DNA from 2 places in the Streptomyces sp. NPDC018026 genome. Region 1 is predicted to be linked to the other one. Evidence: riboswitches for the same ligand, from Rfam matches in the RefSeq annotation. Region 1 holds a riboswitch; the other holds the start of a gene.
What was found. Region 1 has a riboswitch for thiamine pyrophosphate ahead of ACH4D3_RS31895 (thiamine ABC transporter substrate binding subunit). Riboswitches for the same ligand answer to the same signal wherever they lie in the genome.

Region 1 (4,310 bases):
CACCGCGCACACCAGCATCAGAATCGTCGAAAGGGCCATCGCCTGGCCGTAGTTCATGTCCCCGGGCCGGCCCAGCAGGCGCGCCACGGCGACCGGCAGCGTCGGGTTGTCGGGCCGTGCGATGAACACGGTCGCGCCGAACTCCCCCAGCGACACCGCGAAGGCGAACCCGGCCGCCACCAGCAGCGCCCGCCGCACCATCGGCAGGTCCACCTCGCGCCACACCCGCCACGGCGACGCGCCCAGCACCGCGGCCGCCTCCCGCAGCTGTCCGTCCACCGCCCGCAGCACCGGCAGCATGGTCCGTACGACGAACGGGACGCCCACCAGCGCCTGCGCGAGCGGCACCAGGATCCAGGAGGACCTGAGGTCCAGCGGCGGTTCGTCCAGCGCGATCAGGAACCCGAAGCCGACCGTCACGGCCGACACCCCGAGCGGCAGCATCAGCAGCGCGTCGAACCCGCGCACGAAACGGCCCGCGTCGCGCCGGGTGAGCGCGGTCGCGGCCAGCGCGCCGATCACCACGGCGATGGCGGTGGCGGCGACGGCGTACTGGAGGGAGTTGCCGATCGCCTCGATCGGCGGGACGAGGAAGGCGCCGCCGTCCTCGCGGGTCAGCGCCCGGTAGTAGCCGAAGCCGGACGCCCCCAGCGACCGCTGGACCAGTACCGCCAGCGGCAGCACCAGCAGGACGGCGATGACGCCCAGGACGCCGGCGAGCAGCGCCCACTGCCCGGCTCCGCGCGGCCGGCGCGCGGTCGTGGCCGCGTCCACGAGCCGCAGCGCCGTCTCCCGCCGCCGCACCGTCCAGGCGTGCACGGCGAGGACGGCGACGACCGCCGCGAACTGGATCAGCGTCAGGACGGCGGCCGTGGACAGGTCGAAGACCTGCGAGGTCTGGCGGTAGATCTCCACCTCCAGGGTGGAGAAGGTGGGCCCGCCGAGGATCTGGACGACTCCGAAGGAGGTGAAGGTGAACAGGAAGACCATCAGCGCGGCGGCGGCCACGGCGGGTGCCAGCGCGGGCAGTGTGACCTGCCGCCAGGCCCGCAGCCGGGAGGCCCCGAGCATCCGCGCGGCCTCCTCCTGCCGCGGGTCGAGCTGCGCCCACAGTCCGCCGACGGTGCGGACGACGACGGCGTAGTTGAAGAAGACGTGCGCGAGCAGGATCGCCCACACCGTGGTGTCCAGGCGCAGGCCCCACAGCTCGTCGAGCAGCCCGCCGCGCCCGACCAGCGCCAGGAACGCCGTACCGACGACGACCGTCGGCAGCACGAACGGCACGGTCACCACGGCCCGCAGGACCTGCTTGCCGGGGAAGTCGAAGCGGGCGAAGACGTACGCGCCGGGCAGCGCGACGAGCAGCGTGAGCCCGGTGGACGCCAGGGCCTGCCAGGTGGTGAACCACAGCACGTGCCGCACGTCCGACTGTGCGAGCACGTCCCCGATCCGCCCGAGCTGCCAGACCCCGTCGACCTTCAGTCCGCGGGCCACGATGGCGGCGACGGGGTAGGCGAAGAACACCGCGAAGAACGCGACGGGCACGGCCATCAGGCCGAGCCGGGCCGCGCTCCCGCGGGCGGTCCGCGCCGCCTTCCTGCCCTCCCGGCTCACTTCAGTACGAGCGAGGTCCACGACTTGACCCACTGGTCGCGGTTGTCGGCGATCTTCGCCGGGTCGAGGGTCTGCGGGTCCTTCGCCTGCGGCCCGAACTTCGAGAACACCTCGGGGACCCGCGCGCCCTCCCGCACCGGGTAGACGAACATGTTCAGCGGCATGTCCTCCTGGAAGGACTTGCTCAGCAGGAAGTCGAGGAGGGCCTTGCCGCCCTCGGGGTTCTTCGCGTTGCTGAGCAGACCCGCGTACTCGACCTGCCGGAAGCAGGTGCCGTCGGCGACGCCCGTGGGGGCGGTGTCCGGCTGCGGGTCGGCGTAGACGACCTCGACGGGCGGGGAGGAGGCGTAGGACACGACGAGCGGACGGTCGCCCTTGGCCTTCTTGCCGCCGGCCGAACCGGAGAACTCCTCGTTGTACGCCTGCTCCCAGCTGTCCACGACCTTGACGCCGTTCGCCTTGAGCTTCTTCCAGTAGCCCTCCCAGCCGTCGTCTCCGTACTGGGCGGCGGTGCCGAGAAGGAAGCCGAGGCCGGGCGAGGAGCTGCCCGCGTTCTCGGTGACGAGCAGGTCCTTGTACTCGGGCTCGACCAGGTCGTCGAAGGACTTGGGCGGGGTCAGCCCGTGCCGGTCGAAGTACGCCTTGTCGTAGTTGACGCAGATGTCGCCGGTGTCGACGGGCGTGACCCGGTGCTTGTCCTGGTCGGCCCGGTACTCGGGCCGGACGAGGTCGGCCCCCTTGGCCTCGTACGGCTGGAACAGGCCGTTGTCGAGGGCGCGGGAGAGCAGGGTGTTGTCGACGCCGAAGAAGACGTCGCCCTGCGGGTTGTCCTTGGTGAGGACGGCCTTGTTGACGGCCTGGCCCGCGTCGCCGTCCTCCAGGACCTTGACCTTGTAGCCGGATTCCTTCTCGAAGGCGGCGATGACGTCCTTGGACGCGGCCCACGAGTCGTGGCTGACCAGAGTCACGGTCTTGGAGCCGCCGGAGCCGCTGCCGTCGCCGCCGTCGTCGGACGACGATCCGCAGGCGGCCAGCGTGCCGACCATGCCGAGCCCGACGGCCAGGACACTGACCTTCTTGGTGATGCTCACTGAATTCCTCCTGGGTGACCAGGAGAAGACGCGGCCCCGCCCGGGACCCCTGGCGAGGGTCCCGGGCAGGGCGCAACAGCTCGAGTGGTGACCGATCTCCCTACCCAGAATGACCTGGGCCAGGTTCGGAGGGTCTGCGGCCGGTGCCGCACTCTCAGCGCTGTGGCGCTCCCCTGTCGGAATATGAAGATGTGACGACTATGACGATGTACTGGGCGTGCTGGATGTACTACTGATACTTCCGCCGGTCAGGTTACCGCTCGCTCGCGGCGAGCTGACCACACGCCCCGTCGATCTCCTGCCCACGGGTGTCCCGGATCGTCACCGGCACACCGTGCGCCGCGATGGCCTCCACGAACGCCTTCTCGTCCTCGGGCCGGGACGCGGTCCACTTGGAGCCGGGCGTCGGGTTGAGCGGGATCAGGTTGACGTGCACGGGCCTGCCCTTGAGCAGCCGCCCGAGCCGGTCGCCGCGCCAGGCCTGGTCGTTGATGTCGCGGATCAGGGCGTACTCGATGGACAGCCGGCGCCCGGACTTCGCCGCGTACTCGAACCCGGCGTCCAGCACCTCGCGCACCTTCCACCGCGTGTTGACGGGGACGAGGGTGTCGCGCAGCTCGTCGTCGGGGGCGTGCAGCGAGATGGCGAGGCGGCACTTGAAGCCCTCGCCGGTGAAGCGGTGGATCGCCGGGACGAGACCGACCGTGGAGACGGTGATGCCGCGCTGGGAGAGTCCCAGCCCGTCGGGCTCGGGGTCGGTGAGCCGGCGGATGGAGCCGACGACGCGGTTGTAGTTGGCGAGGGGCTCGCCCATGCCCATGAACACGATGTTGCTGAGCCGGGCGGGGCCTCCCGGGACCTCGCCGTCCCTGAGCGCCCGCATGCCGTCCACGATCTGGTGCACGATCTCGGCGGTCGACAGGTTGCGGTCCAGGCCGGCCTGGCCGGTGGCGCAGAACGGGCAGTTCATCCCGCAGCCCGCCTGGGAGCTGATGCACATGGTCACCCGGTCCGGGTAGCGCATGAGCACCGACTCGACGAGCGTCCCGTCGAACAGCTTCCACAGCGTCTTGCGCGTGGTCCCCTGGTCGGTCGACAGATGCCGCACGACCGTCATCAGCTCGGGCAGCAGCGCTTCCCGCAGCCCCTCGCGCGAACCGGCGGGGATGTCGGTCCACTGCTCGGGGTCGTGCGCGTACCGCGCGAAGTAGTGCTGCGAGAGCTGCTTCGCGCGGAACGGCTTCTCACCGATCGCGGCGACAGCCTCCTTGCGCTCGGCAGGCGTGAGATCGGCAAGGTGCCGCGGCGGCCGCTTCGCTCCGCGGGGTGCGGCAAAGGTGAGCTCACCGGGGGCTGGACGGGCCACGGTCGGACAACTCCTCATGACGGCGGGCCTGTGGCAACCCCCCGCTTTCTGCGGGGACAACGGCAGGGCCGTGCCGAAGCCAGGAGACCTCACTGGGACACCCCCGCGTCGGCGGGGACACACGGAAGGGCCCGCGGCAGACGCCGCAGGCCCTTTCCATGCTACCGGATGACTGTCAACCCACCCCGACGAAGATCACCAGCAGCAGCCACACCACCGGCGCCGTCGGGAGGAGGGAG
Region 2 (4,310 bases), on a different contig from region 1:
GGTCACGCCTCCAGCCTGCCACCTGGCACTGACAGTCGGAAACCTGGCTACGCCGAGGCCGCCGTCGCCGCCTTCAGCGGCTTCGCCGGGTCGGCCAGCAGGTCCGGGTCCATCGGCGTACCCGCCTGGATCAGGCGCCTGCCCTGTGCCAGGTCGCGGGGGCGGCCCACCGCGAGCAGGGCGACCAGGCGGCCCTCGCGCAGCCAGCAGACCGTCCATGCCGGGCTCGCGGGGTCGCCGCGCCACAGGGTGGTGTCGGCGGCGGTGTGGTGACCGGCGTACTGGACGAAGCGGCCGAACTGCTCGGACCAGAAGTAGGGCACCGGGTCGTAGGCCGCCGGGGCCTCGCCGCCCGGGGCGCCGACGATGCCGGCGGCGACCGTGCGCGGGCCCTGGAGGGCGTTGTCCCAGTGGTGCACCAGCAGCCGCTCGCCGTAGCGCGCGGAGGGGAAGGAGGCGCAGTCGCCGACCGCGTGGACGTCCGGCGCGGAGGTGCGCAGGCGGTCGTCGGCCAGGACCTCGCCGTGCGCACCGAGGGCGATGCCGGACCCGGCGAGCCAGCCGGTGGCCGGGCGGGCGCCGATGCCGACGACGACCGCGTCGGCGGGCAGCCGGGTGCCGTCGGCGAGGACGACCCGGCCCGGCTCACCGGGGCCGCCGGACTCGACGCGCTCCACGCGCGCGCGGGTGCGCAGTTCGGCGCCGGCGTCGGCGTACCAGGCGGTCATCGGCGCGGCGACCTCGGCGGGCAGCGCGTCGGCCAGCGGCCGGTCGGCGGCCTCCACCACGGTCACCGCGCAGCCCGCCTCGCGCGCGGCGGTGGCGAACTCGGCGCCGATCCAGCCCGCGCCGACGACCACGACGTCGTGCTGCCGGGCGAGCACCGGCCGCAGCCGTTCCGCGTCGTCCAGGGTGCGCAGCAGGTGCACGCCGGGCACGCCCTCGGCGCCGGGGAGCCGGACCGGTTCGGCGCCGGTCGCCAGGACGAGGACGTCGTACGGCACCGGCCCCTCGGAGGTGTCCAGGACGTGCTCCGCGGGGCGGACGCCCAGGGCCTCGCGGCCCAGCCGCAGGGTGATGCCCAGTGCCTCGAAGTCGACGTCGAAGGCGGAGCCCTCGGCGGTGCCGAGCAGGACGGCCTTGGACAGCGGGGGGCGGTCGTACGGCTGGTGCGGCTCCGCACCGATCAGGGTCACGGGGCCGGTGAAGCCCTGTTCCCGCAGGGCGACCGCGGTCTGCACGCCCGCCATCCCGGCGCCCACCACGACCACACGGCGCTCCGCGTCCGCCGCCGGCCGCTGTCCCCGGTCCCGTTGGTCCTGTGGTTCCCGTCGTTCCCGTTCCCGCGTCTGCTCGCTCACCCGATCACCATAGACACCTGGCGTTTCGCCGGTCGGTGCCCGTACGCCGTGGACCGGCCGGCGACGCCCCCGGCCCCGGGAGGCTCCCTTACAAGGGCGGCGGCCGGCGGGCTAGGGTGGCCGACGCAAGGCACTCGCGGGAGCCCGGACGCACCGGGCTGAGAGGGAGGCTGGCGGCCTCCGACCGTACGAACCTGATCCGGGTCATGCCGGCGAAGGGAGGGGCTGGACGCCCATGTCGTCTCCATCACACACGCCTCCGCACACACCTCGTACGTCCCGTACGCCCGACGTGCTGGTCGTCGGCGGCGGGATCATCGGGCTCGTCACCGCCTGGCGGGCCGCGCGGCGCGGGCTGGTCACCGCGCTCGTGGACCCCGAGCCGGGCGGCGGGGCGGCCCAGGTGGCGGCCGGGATGCTGGCCGCCGTCACGGAGCTGCACTACGGCGAGGAGACGCTGCTCGCGCTGAACCTCGCCTCGGCCCGCCGCTATCCGGAGTTCGCGGCCGAGCTGGCCGAGCTGACCGGCCACGACCTCGGTTACCGGCGCTGCGGCACACTCGCCGTCGCGCTGGACGCCGACGACCGCGCCCACCTGCGCGAACTGCACGCGCTCCAGCAGCGCTCCGGCCTGGAGTCCGAGTGGCTGTCGGGGCGTGAGTGCCGGCGTCTGGAGCCGATGCTCGCGCCGGGCGTGCGCGGGGGGCTCCGGGTGGACGGCGACCACCAGATCGACCCGCGCCGTCTCGCCCACGCGCTGGTGGCCGCCTGCGAACACGAGGGTGTGGTCTTCCACCGGGTGTGGGCCGAGCGGCTCACCGTCGGGCGCGGGGAGCGGGCCACGGGGGTCGTCACCGCCGACGGCACGGCGCTGACGGCCGGGCAGGTGGTGCTGGCCGGGGGCAGCCTGAGCGGGCGGCTCGGGGGCGTGCCGGAGGCCGTGCTGCCGCCGGTGCGGCCGGTGAAGGGGCAGGTGCTGCGGCTGACCATGCCGCGGACGCCGGGGCCGCTGCTGAACCGGACCGTGCGCGCCGTGGTGCGCGGCAACCACGTCTACCTGGTGCCCCGGGAGAGCGGCGAGCTGGTCGTCGGCGCCACCAGCGAGGAGCTGGGCTGGGACACGACGGTCACCGCGGGCGGCGTCTACGAACTGCTGCGCGACGCGCACGAGCTGGTGCCCGGCATCACGGAGCTGCCCCTGACGGAGACCCGCGCGAGTCTGCGTCCCGGCTCCCCGGACAACGCCCCGCTGCTCGGCCCGACCGCTCTGGACGGCCTGCTGCTCGCCACCGGCCACTACCGCAACGGCGTCCTGCTCACGCCCGTCACCGGCGACGTCATGGCGCACGCGCTGACCACCGGGGAGCTGCCGGAGGAGGCCCGCCCCTTCACGCCCCGGCGCTTCGACGCCGCCCCCGCACTGCCGGTACTCCCGGCCCTCTCGGACCTCTCGGACCTCTCGGAGCAGCCCGTATGAGTCACGTGACCGTCTCCGTCAACGGCGAGCCGCGCGAGGTGGCTCCCGGCACTGCCCTGGACGCGCTGGTGGGCACGCTCACCGCGGCCCCGTCCGGAGTGGCCGCCGCCCTGAACGAGACCGTCGTCCCGCGCGCGCGGTGGTCGGCCACCGCCCTGGCCGACGGCGACCGCGTCGAGATCCTCACCGCCGTCCAAGGAGGCTGACCATGGCCGACGATCCCTTCGTCCTCGGCGGCACGACGTACGCGTCCCGCCTGATCATGGGCACGGGCGGGGCGCCCAGCCTGGACGTGCTGGAGCGCGCGCTGGTGGCCTCCGGGACGGAGCTGACGACCGTCGCGATGCGGCGGGTGAACGCCTCGGTGCACGGCTCCGTGCTGTCCGTGCTGGAGCGGCTCGGCATCCGGGTGCTGCCGAACACGGCCGGCTGCTTCACCGCCGGGGAGGCGGTGCTCACCGCCCGTCTCGCGCGCGAGGCGCTCGGCACGGACCTGGTCAAGCTGGAGGTCATCGCCGACGAGCGCACCCTGCTGCCGGACCCGGTCGAGCTGCTGGACGCGGCGGAGACGCTGGTGGACGACGGGTTCACCGTACTGCCGTACACCAACGACGACCCGGTGCTCGCGCGGAAGCTGGAGGACGTCGGGTGCGCGGCGGTCATGCCGCTGGGCTCGCCGATCGGGTCCGGGCTCGGGATCCGCAACCCGCACAACTTCCAGCTGATCGTGGAGCACGCGCGCGTGCCGGTGATCCTGGACGCCGGGGCCGGTACGGCGTCGGACGTGGCGCTGGCGATGGAGCTGGGGTGCGCGGGTGTGATGCTGGCCTCGGCGGTGACGCGGGCGCAGGAGCCGGTGCTGATGGCCGCCGCGATGCGCTCCGCGGTGGAGGCGGGGCGGTTGGCTCGGCGGGCCGGGCGGATTCCGCGGCGGCATTTCGCCGAGGCGTCGTCTCCTGCGGAGGGCTTGGCGGTGCTGGATCCGGAGCGGCCCGCCTTTGAGTGACCCGGCGCCGTCCCGGGGTCTTTTCTCCCACCCCCGCACCACCCGTTTCCAGTCGGGCAAGAAGTGGACCACTCGCGTGGGGGTGCGCCGCCGTCGGCGGCGCACGGTGCGTGGGAAGCGTCACAGATGCGCTTCAGTCCCGGTGCGATTGCGTTCGGCGACGCGGGGTGTCGGTGTCGGCTCGTAGACTCCCTGCGTGGACACGACCCTTCAGGACCCTCTCGTCGGGCAGGTGCTCGACGGCCGGTACCGCGTCGAGGCGCGGATCGCGGTCGGCGGGATGGCCACGGTCTACCGGGCCGTGGACACCCGCCTGGACCGCGTGCTCGCGCTGAAGGTGATGCACCCGACGCTCGCGACCGACGCCACCTTCGTCGAGCGGTTCATCCGCGAGGCCAAGTCGGTGGCCCGGCTCGACCACCCCAATGTCGTCCAGGTCTTCGACCAGGGGGCCGAGGGGGCGTAC

Region 2: it holds a riboswitch for thiamine pyrophosphate, as region 1 does, so the genes downstream of both, thiO (glycine oxidase ThiO) here and ACH4D3_RS31895 (thiamine ABC transporter substrate binding subunit) in region 1, are expected to answer to the same signal.

What each region holds. Positions count from the first base shown of each region.
Region 1 covers NZ_JBIRFY010000013.1:112,828-117,137, reverse strand. Annotated here, with positions in the region: gene ACH4D3_RS31900 (ABC transporter permease) at 1-1,635, opposite strand, end outside; gene ACH4D3_RS31895 (thiamine ABC transporter substrate binding subunit) at 1,611-2,705, opposite strand; TPP riboswitch at 2,785-2,890, opposite strand; gene rlmN (23S rRNA (adenine(2503)-C(2))-methyltransferase RlmN) at 2,959-4,089, opposite strand; gene ACH4D3_RS31885 (phosphatidate cytidylyltransferase) at 4,247-4,310, opposite strand, start outside.
Region 2 covers NZ_JBIRFY010000015.1:64,874-69,183, reverse strand. Annotated here, with positions in the region: gene ACH4D3_RS33760 (Rv2175c family DNA-binding protein) at 1-6, opposite strand, end outside; gene ACH4D3_RS33755 (NAD(P)/FAD-dependent oxidoreductase) at 48-1,361, opposite strand; TPP riboswitch at 1,488-1,599, shown strand; gene thiO (glycine oxidase ThiO) at 1,597-2,838, shown strand; gene thiS (sulfur carrier protein ThiS) at 2,844-3,044, shown strand; gene ACH4D3_RS33740 (thiazole synthase) at 3,047-3,844, shown strand; gene pknB (Stk1 family PASTA domain-containing Ser/Thr kinase) at 4,041-4,310, shown strand, end outside.